DNA from 3 places in the Kitasatospora sp. NPDC041917 genome. Region 2 is predicted to be linked to each of the others. Evidence: riboswitches for the same ligand, from Rfam matches in the RefSeq annotation. Region 2 holds a riboswitch; each other region holds the start of a gene.

Region 1 (3,264 bases), on a different contig from region 2:
TCGCCGAAGTGGCTGAGCCCGTCCGGGGAGGCGGGGGCACCCTGGTCGCCGCGGTAGGTGACGGCGAGGGCGGGCAGGCCGAGCCGGTCGAGGACGGGGAGCACCGGGAGGGTCTGCTGGCGGTCGGCCTCGGGGCCGTGCACCAGGATCACCCAGGTGCCGCGCTTGCCGTCGAGCCGCCAGGCGGGAAGGGCGCCGAGCTCGCCGTCGGCGGTGGTGTCGGTGAAGGGGAGGCCGAGTGCCTCGGTGGGGTCGCCGAGGTGGACCCGGGGGGTGAAGCGGACCTCGGTGCCGGGGGTGAGCGTGCCCCGGTCGGCGCGGAGCAGCCGGCGGGTGACGCCCCGCTCGTCGCTGTGCAGGACCTCCTCGACGACCGCGTGCCCGCCGTCCGCCCACTCGACCGCCCAGCGGCCGGGGCGCAGGCTCTCGGGGCCGCGGGTGAAGGTGACGCGGCCGGGGGCGAGGCCGCGGACCACGACCGGCCCGGACTCCGGGACGGCGGCCACCGGACGGACCGTCCGCTCGGAGGCCCGACGGCCGATCACCAGCACGGCGGCCCCGACCGCGGCGGCCGCCACGACGGCGGCGGTTCCCCAACGCATTTCGCTCCCCGCTCTGTTGCTCACGGACCGGACGGTGTTCGGGCACCAGTTCACCGGCGCTCCGTCCGCCCGGCCACCGGGCTGGGCCGTCCGGGTCACCCGGGCGGCGGCCCGGCGGCGCCGAGGAGGTACCGGAAGCGGGCGGCGAGGGCGGCGAGGGCGGCGAGGGCGGCGGCGGGGGCTTTCCGCGGTGCCTGCCACCGAACCGCAGGCGTGGCCCCGGTCCTGCCCCAGCCGCCGAACGCACGAAGCGGCCCGGCCGCGGCCCGGTGCCGCGCCGGGGATCCCCCGGCGTGTCAGCGGCCCCGCGCCGGACGATCCCCGGCCTGTCGGCGGCGTCCGCGTGTGACCAACCCCTCCGTGACCTCGGTTGACTCCCGGTTCGGGCCCGTGATGGGATCCTGGGGCCAAACGGAGGCATGGAGAGGAAGCCGGTGGAATTCCGGCGCGGTCCCGCCACTGTCACCGGGGAGCACGCTCGGAACATCGCCACGGCGGCCGTCGACGGCCGCTGGAAGGCTCCGGGGGTGCGTTCGACCCGGAAGCCAGGAGACTCTCGCCCCCGTCACGTCGATCCAGGGCGCGGACCCTGAGTGAGGACACGCACGCGATGCAGGCTGCCCCGCCCCACCGGACTCCGAGCTGCCTTCCGCCGTGCCCCCGATGACCCCGCTCGGGCCCTCCTCCTCGCCGCGCCCGCTGGCCCGCGCCGCCGCGTTCGCGCTCGGCGCCGTCGCGGGCCATGTCGCCGACGCCCGCTTCGCCGACCCCCGCCGGGGCCATCCGGTGGCCGTCTTCGGCAGCGCCGCGACCCGGCTGGAGCGTCGGCTGTGGCGCGACGACCGCGGCGCGGGGGCCGGGTACACGGCGCTGTGCGTGGGCGCGGTCGCGGCGGGCGCGCTCGCCCTGGACCGTACGGTGGGCCGGCGTCCGCTGGGCCGGGCGGTGCTGGCGGCGGCCGCGACCTGGACGGTGCTCGGCGGCACCTCGCTGACCCGGGAGGCGCGCACCATCGGCCGCTCGCTGGCCGCGGGCGACCTCGCGGCCGCCCGGGAGCGGCTGCCGCACCTGTGCGGGCGGGACCCGAGCGCGCTGGACGGGCAGCAGATCGCCCGGGCGGTGGTCGAGTCGGTGGCCGAGAACACCGCCGACGCCGTGGTGAACGCGCTGACCTGGGGCGCCCTGGCCGGCACGCCCGGCCTGCTGGCCTTCCGCGCCGTGAACACCCTGGACGCGATGGTGGGCCACCGCTCGCCGCGCTACGCCCGGTTCGGCTGGGCCTCGGCCCGGCTGGACGACCTGGCGGGCTGGCCGGGCGCCCGGCTGACGGCGCTGCTGACGGTGGCCGCCGCGCCCGAGCCCCGTACGGCCTGGCGGGTCTGGCGGCGCGACGGCTCCGCGCACCCGAGCCCGAACGCGGGCCAGGCCGAGGCGGCGTTCGCCGGCGCGGTGGGCGTACGGCTGGGCGGGGCGCTGCGGTACGGCGAGAGGGTGGAGCACCGGCCCGTACTGGGTGCGGAGCTGCGGCCGGTGACGGTGGACGACATCGAGCGCGCCTGTGCGCTCTCCCGGCGGGTGGGCGCACTGGCGCTGGGTACGACGGTCGCGGGGCACGTCCTGCTGCGGATGCTGCTGAGGAAGAGGGGACGGGCATGAGCAAGGCGCTGCTGGTCGCGGGGACGACCTCGGACGCGGGCAAGAGCGTGGTGACGGCCGGGATCTGCCGTTGGCTCGTCCGCCAGGGCGTGCGGGTCGCGCCGTTCAAGGCGCAGAACATGTCGCTCAATTCCTTCGTCACCGCCGACGGCGCCGAGATCGGCCGCGCCCAGGCGATGCAGGCGCAGGCCGCCCGGGTGGAGCCGGAGGCGGCGATGAACCCGGTGCTGCTCAAGCCGGGCGCGGACGGCCGCAGCCAGGTGGTGCTGCTCGGCAGGCCGGTGGCGGAGGTGGGCGCGCTGGACTACCGCGAGCGCAAGCCCGTCCTGCTGGAGCGCGCCCTGGAGTGCCTGGCGGACCTGCGTGGCCGCTACGACGTGGTGGTCTGCGAGGGCGCGGGCTCGCCCGCCGAGATCAACCTGCGCGACCGCGACATCGCCAACATGGGCCTGGCGACGGCCGCCGCCCTGCCGGTGGTGGTGGTCGGGGACATCGACCGCGGCGGGGTCTTCGCGGCGATGTACGGGACGCTGGCGCTGCTGTCGGCGGAGGACCAGCGGCACGTGGCCGGCTGGTTCGTCAACAAGTTCCGCGGTGACGCGCGGCTGCTCGCGCCCGGGCTGGAGATGCTGCACGGGCTGACCGGCCGTCCGGTGCTGGGCACGCTGCCGATGCTGCCCGGGCTCTGGCTGGACGCCGAGGACTCGCTGGACCTGTCGACGGTGGTGGACCGGGCGGACGGGCCCGGGCCGTACGGCGCGGACGTGCTGCGGGTGGCCGTGGTGCGCTTCCCGCGGCTGTCCAACTTCACCGACATGGACGCGCTCGCGCAGGAGCCGGGCGTGCTGGTGCGCTGGGCGACCCGCCCGGAGGAGCTGGCCGACGCCGACCTGGTGGTGCTGCCCGGCACCCGGGCCACCGTCGCCGACCTCGCCTGGCTGCGCGAGCGCGGTCTGGAGCCGGCGCTGCGGGCCCGGGCGGCGGCCGGGCTGCCGGTCCTCGGGGT
Region 2 (3,264 bases):
CTGTGCGCCGTGCTGCTCCCGCGGGACCGCAGGCAGCCCGACCAGACCGCCCCCGCGGTCGCCCCGCTGCCGGCCGCCACCGCCGGCGAGATCTGCTCCACCGGGGAGAACCGCTACCCCGCCCAGGCCGTCGACTCCGGCCGCTACCTGATCAACCCGAACGAGTGGAACGCCACCGGGGGCCTCTGCATCAGCGGCACCGACGGCGGAAGCGGCTTCCGGGTGACCCGCAGCGGCATCGGCCCCGCCAGCCTGACCGACCCGGACCGCGGCCCCGGCGCGTACCCGCACATCAGCACCCAGCTCCAGCCCGGCACCGGCCCGCTACCCATCGCGGTCGACAAGTTGCGCTACGCCACCAGCAGCTGGCGGACCACGCAGATCGACAGCGGCGTCTACAACGCCTCGTACGACGTCTGGTACAGCAACAGCCGGACCAGCTGCTCCTTCACCGAGAGCGCCGAGCTGATGATCTGGCTGCGCGGGAACGGCAAGACCCCGTTCGGCCGGCAGGCCGGCGAGCTCCAGGTCGGCGGCGCCTCCTACCGGGTGTACGAGGCGCCGAAGAAGAGCAGCCACACCCTGATCACCTACGAGATGGCCACCAGCGCGACCTCCGTCACCGACCTGGACCTGCGGGCCTTCACCCGCGACGCCGTCCAGCGCGGCTACGTCCCGGCGGGCTCGTACCTGTGCGCCGTCCAGGCCGGGTTCGAGATCTGGGACGGGGGCGCCGGGCTCAGCAGCGACTCGTTCTCGTTCCAGGCCGCCGCCGGGCAGCCCAGCGGCGCGATCACCTCGGCCCTGCCCGGTCTCTGCCTGGACAGCCGGGTGGCGGGCGATCCGGCCGCGATCGGCGCCGGCACCTGCGACGGCTCGCCCGCGCAGGCGTGGACGATGGGGGACGACGGCTCGGTGGGGCAGAACGGGCGCTGCGTCGAGGATCCGGGCCTCGGTTTCCCCGTCCTCACGGACTGCACCTCGCGCCCCGATCAGCGCTGGCGGGTGACCCCGACGGGGCAGCTCGCGAACCAGGGCACCGGGCGCTGCGTCGAGAATCCGGGCGCCGCCGCGAGCGGGACCGCCCAGGTCCGGATGCGCCCGTGCGAGGCCCGCACAGGCCAGGAATGGCACCCTCCAGCCTGAGCAGTTTATCGCACACACAGTCGAACAACTGTACTTCGCGACACAACATGTGGGGCTGCATCGGACTCACGGCACTAGATGTATGCTCGTCCCTGCTGTCGATGCAGGGGAACCCGGTGCGAATCCGGGACTGCCCCGCAGCGGTGAGCGGGCGGCTCCACGAGCCCTCCCCGCGAGTCCGAACACCTGCCGACGGTGTGCCACGGGCCCTCCCGCAGAGGCCGGCAGCACGAGCAGTTTCCTTCCGGGCCTCGCGGGCGGGCCGGGGATGCCACCGTCGCGCGGACGCCGCTTGCGCCCGCGTGCGTGCTCCCCTGCCCCGATCGGCCCGGTACCCCCGATCACCGCCGCCGATCGCCGCCAGGAGAGAGCGCCTTGACCATCGCCGCCTCAGCCACCCTGCCCGCCCAGGGCACCGGCACCGCCTTCACCGACCCGACGGTCTCCGACCCCGGCGGCGCCCTGTTGCGGCTGCTCACCGACCGCAGCACCGACCTCACCGAGGTCGACCCCGGCCATGTCGCCGCCGCCGCGCTGCGCGGCCGCCACGCCGGCTCGGACTTCGCCGAGCTGCGCGGGCTGGCCGTGGATGCCGCCGCGTCGATGATCGCCGAGGACCCCCAGTACTCGAAGCTCGCCGCCCGCCTGCTCGCCCTGGAGATCGTCGACGAGGCGAACAGCCAGGGCTCGGTGTCCTTCTCCGCCTCGATCGCCGTCGGCCACGCCGAGGGCCTGATCGGCGACACCACCGCCGCCTTCGTCACCAAGCACGCGGCCGCCCTGGACGCGCTCGTCGACACCAAGGGCGACGACCGCTTCGAGTACTTCGGCCTGCGCACGGTGCAGTCCCGCTACCTGCTGCGCCACCCGATCACCCGCAAGGTGATCGAGACCCCGCAGCACTTCCTGCTCCGCGTCGCCTGTGGCCTGGCGGTCGGCGACAGCGAGCAGTCCGTGCGCGAGGTGGCCGAGCTGTACGGCCTGATGAGCCGCCTGGAGTACCTGACGTCCTCGCCGACGCTCTTCAACTCCGGCACCCGCCACCCGCAGATGTCGAGCTGCTACCTGCTCGACTCGCCGCTGGACAACCTGGACTCGATCTACAACCGCTACGCGCAGATCGCCCGCCTGTCCAAGCACGCCGGCGGCATCGGCCTGTCGTACTCGCGCATCCGCTCGCGCGGCAGCCTGATCCGCGGCACCAACGGCAAGTCCAACGGCATCGTGCCGTTCCTGCGCACCCTCGACTCCTCGGTCGCCGCCGTCAACCAGGGCGGCCGCCGCAAGGGCGCGGCCTGCGTCTACCTGGAGACCTGGCACGCCGACATCGAGGAGTTCCTGGAGCTCCGCGACAACACCGGCGAAGAGGCCCGCCGCACCCACAACCTCAACCTGGCGCACTGGATCCCGGACGAGTTCATGCGCCGGGTCAACGCCAACCAGGACTGGTCGCTGTTCTCCCCGGCCGACGTGCCCGAGCTGGTCGACCTGTGGGGCGAGGAGTTCGACGAGGCGTACCGCAAGGCCGAGCTGGCCGGCAAGGCCGTGCGCACCATCCCGGCGCAGACCCTGTACGCCCGCATGATGCGCACCCTCGCGCAGACCGGCAACGGCTGGATGACCTTCAAGGACGCCTCCAACCGCGCCGCCAACCAGACCGCGCTGCCGGGCCGCACGGTGCACTCCTCCAACCTGTGCACCGAGATCCTGGAGGTCACGGACGACTCCGAGACCGCCGTCTGCAACCTGGGCTCGGTCAACCTGGGCGCCCACGTCGCCCCGGGCGCCACGGCCGACGACCTGATCGGCGCCATGGACTGGGAGCGCCTCGACGCCACCGTCCGTACGGCCGTGACGTTCCTCGACCGCGTGGTGGACATCAACTTCTACCCGACCACCGAGGCCGGGACGTCCAACTCCCGCTGGCGGCCGGTCGGCCTCGGCGTGATGGGCCTCCAGGACGTCTTCTTCCAGCTGCGGATCGACTTCGACTCCGCCGAGGCGAAGGTCCTCTCCACCCTCATCGCCGAGCGCATCATGCTCACCGCGTACGAGCGCTCCGCCGACCTGGCCGAGCAGCTCGGCCGCCACGAGGCGTACGGCGAGACCCGCGCCGCC
Region 3 (3,264 bases), on a different contig from region 2:
GCCGGCTCGCCGCCGGCCCGATCACCCTGCGGGAGCTGGCCGAGCGGCTGACCGCCGACCCGCCGTACACCAGCGTCATCGTGGACGACCTGGTGCGGCGCGGGCTCGCCGAGCGCATCACCAACCCGGCGGACCGGCGCTCCAAGCTGGTCCACCTCACCGAGGAGGGCGAGGCCAAGGCCGCGCTCGCCACCGGGATCCTCGCCACGCCGCCGGACGCGCTGCTCGCGCTGCCGCCGGAGGACCTCCGCGCGCTCGACCGGGTGATGGCGAAGCTCCTGGACTGAGGGCTGCCGCCCGACGCGGCGGGCGTGGATCCGGGAGTCGGGACACCGGCCGCGGGTGATCCGTGTTTTCCGCGAGGACGGAGACAGCATGCATGAGTCCGGGCCGCTGTTCCCGTTCCGCTGCCGTGCTGCCGACCGCCGGGGCCCACTGCCCTTGATGGTCCGTCAATCGCCGTTCTTCGCAGGCCCGCACGCCGATCGTGCGGGCTGTTCGGGAACTGTTCCGCCATCGCCATCGCCATCGCCGTCGGCGACGCCCGGCGATCCGGGCGTCCGTCAGGCGTCGGGCAGGCGTCGGGTCAGCCGTCCGAGCGTCGCAGCAGGTAGGTGTCCATGATCCAGCCCTTGCGCTCCCGGGCCCGCTCACGCAGCTCGCGGATGCGCGGGGCGGCCTCGGCGAGCGGACCGGAGACGAGCACCTCGTCGGGGGTGCCGAGGTAGGCGCCGTAGTGGATCTCCAGCCCCTCGGGGTCGATCCCGGCGAAGGCGGCCCGGCCGTCGAGCATCACCACCACGTCGTCCACCCCCTCGGGGAACCCCTCGGCGAGGCGGCGGCCGGTGGTGATCTGCACCGGCCGGCCGACCCGGGTCAGCGTGGTGCGGTGCCGGGCGGCGAGCGCGGAGACGCTGCTGATGCCCGGGACCACCTCGTACGCGAAGGGCACGCCGCCCCGGTTCGACACGTCGTCCACCACGGCGATGACGCTGTCGTAGAGGGCGGGGTCGCCCCAGACCAGGAAGGCGCCGTTCTCGCCCGGGCCGAGGTGCTCGGCGACCAGCCGTTCGACCAGATCGGCGCGGCGGACGCGCCAGTCGTCCACGGCGGCCGCGTACGCGGAGGTGGCGCGGTCCCGTTCGGCGTCCGGCGCCTCGACCACGCGGTGCCCGGGCCGTCCGTGGTCGGCCAGCATCCGGCGACGCAGCCCGATCAGGTCCTGCCGTTCCTCGCTCTTGTCGAGGATGAAGAAGACGTCGGTGCGACCGATCGCCTTGATCGCCTGCAGGGTGAGGTGGTCGGGGTCGCCCGCGCCGATGCCGATGACGAAGATGTGCCGCATGGGAGACATTCTGCCGTCCGCCCCCGGGTGCGCCGCCCGGGGCCGGGCGCGGAGTCTGCGTCTCACCACGCGGACGCCTTGCGGGATTTCCGCCTCGACGCCGACGGTTTGCCCCTAAGCTGGCGGTGCAGCTGGTTCGCCCTGTCCGCCAGGCAGGCGCGTCGCAAGAGGGAACCCGGTGGGAATCCGGGACTGCCCCGCAGCGGTGAGTGGGAACGACCGCCGTCATACGCACTGGACCCGGGACGGGTCTGGGAAGCGACGGCCAGTAGGTGTCCGCCCCGGTTTCGGCCGAGGTGGGTGTGCCCGCGAGTCCGAAGACCTGCCACTGCCCGTGCGCGAGCGTTCGCGCGCGGCCATCCGGTGACCTCGTGGGCGGGTCGGCGACCATATCGGGCGGAGCCGCGCACGGGTGCGGTCGTCCGTCCGGTCCGTCATCCCTTCGCGTCCTCGTGCCGTCACCGGGCACTTGAGGATCCAGACTCGCGAAGGAGAGTCCCTTGACCACGAAGTCCGCAGCCGCGGCGAGCGTCGCCACCGCCCACGGCTACCCCCGCCAGGGCCGGGGCCGTGAAGTGAAGAAGGCGATCGAGGGGTACTGGAAGGGCGCGGTCGCGGCCGAGGCGCTGCTGGCGACCGCCGCCGACCTGCGTCGGACGAACTGGGCGCAGCTCGTCGAGGCGGGGGTCGCAGAAGTGCCGACCGGCGACTTCTCGCTCTACGACCACGTGCTGGACACCACCGTGGCGGTCGGCGCGATCCCGCCGCGGCACCGGGAGGCGGTCGACGCCGACCCGCTGGCCGGGTACTTCGCGATGGCGCGCGGCAACCAGGACGTCGCTCCGTTGGAGATGACCAAGTGGTTCGACACCAACTACCACTACCTGGTGCCGGAGTTGGGCCCGGACACGGTGTTCGCCGCGAACCCGGCCAAGGCGGTCGGCGAGCTGCGCGAGGCGCTGCTGCTCGGCCACGCCGCCCGGCCGGTGCTGGTCGGGCCGGTCAGCTACCTGCTGCTCGCCAAGCCGGCGCCCGGGGTGGGCGCGGACTTCCAGCCGATCACCCTGCTGGACCGGCTGCTGCCCGTCTACGCCCGGCTGCTGGCCGAGTTGCGTGCCGCCGGCGCCGCGTGGGTGCAGCTGGACGAGCCCGCGCTGGTGCAGGACCGCACCCCGGCCGAGCTCAACGCGGCCGCCCGCGCCTACCGCGAGCTGGGCGGTCTCACCGAGCGGCCCAAGCTGCTGGTCGCGAGCTACTTCGACCGGCTCGGCGAGGCGCTGCCGGTGCTGGCCAAGGCCCCGGTCGAGGGCCTGGCGCTGGACTTCACCGGCCCGGCCGCCGCCAACCTGGAGGACCTCGCCGCCGCCGGCGGTCTGCCCGGCAAGCGGCTGGTGGCGGGGGTGATCGACGGGCGCAACATCTGGATCAACGACCTGGAGAAGTCGCTGGTGACCCTGGCGACCCTGCTCGGCCTCGCCGGCACCGTCGACGTGGCGCCGTCCTGCTCGCTGCTGCACGTGCCGATCGACGCCGCCGCGGAGCGCGACATCGACCCGCAGATCGCCCGCTGGCTGGCCTTCGCCCGACAGAAGGCCGGCGAGGCGGCACTGCTCGCCCGGGGCCTGCGCGAGGGCACCGGCGCGATCACCGCCGAGCTCGCCGCCAACCGCGCCGACCTCGCCTCCCGCGCCAACTCCCCGATCACCCGCGACCCGGCGGTGCGCGCCCGCGCCGCCGCCGTCACCGCCGACGACACCCGGCGCGCCCAGGCGTACCCGCAGCGGGCCGAGGCCCAGCGCGCCCGGCTCGGGCTGCCGCTGTTGCCGACCACCACCATCGGCTCCTTTCCCCAGACCACCGAACTGCGCACCGCCCGCGCCGATCTGACGGCGGGTCGGATCGACGCCCCGGCCTACCGG

What was found. A riboswitch is a leader RNA that binds a small molecule or an ion and turns the genes downstream of it on or off. The one in region 2 is predicted to bind cobalamin.
Region 1: linked by a shared signal. The riboswitch ahead of ACZ6EM_RS16335 (cobalamin biosynthesis protein) and the one ahead of ACZ6EM_RS10765 (ribonucleoside-diphosphate reductase subunit alpha) in region 2 are both predicted to bind cobalamin.
Region 3: linked by a shared signal. The riboswitch ahead of metE (5-methyltetrahydropteroyltriglutamate--homocysteine S-methyltransferase) and the one ahead of ACZ6EM_RS10765 (ribonucleoside-diphosphate reductase subunit alpha) in region 2 are both predicted to bind cobalamin.

Annotation. Positions count from the first base shown of each region.
Region 1 is NZ_JBVJBI010000011.1:157,916-161,179, reverse strand. Features, by position in the region: gene ACZ6EM_RS16340 (alpha/beta hydrolase) at 1-602, opposite strand, end outside; cobalamin riboswitch at 1,027-1,158, shown strand; gene ACZ6EM_RS16335 (cobalamin biosynthesis protein) at 1,266-2,258, shown strand; gene ACZ6EM_RS16330 (cobyric acid synthase) at 2,255-3,264, shown strand, end outside.
Region 2 is NZ_JBVJBI010000007.1:72,252-75,515, reverse strand. Features, by position in the region: gene ACZ6EM_RS10770 (GH12 family glycosyl hydrolase domain-containing protein) at 1-1,146, shown strand, start outside; cobalamin riboswitch at 1,229-1,354, shown strand; gene ACZ6EM_RS10765 (ribonucleoside-diphosphate reductase subunit alpha) at 1,546-3,264, shown strand, end outside.
Region 3 is NZ_JBVJBI010000016.1:160,336-163,599, reverse strand. Features, by position in the region: gene ACZ6EM_RS21240 (MarR family winged helix-turn-helix transcriptional regulator) at 1-287, shown strand, start outside; gene cobF (precorrin-6A synthase (deacetylating)) at 587-1,345, opposite strand; cobalamin riboswitch at 1,460-1,689, shown strand; gene metE (5-methyltetrahydropteroyltriglutamate--homocysteine S-methyltransferase) at 1,846-3,264, shown strand, end outside.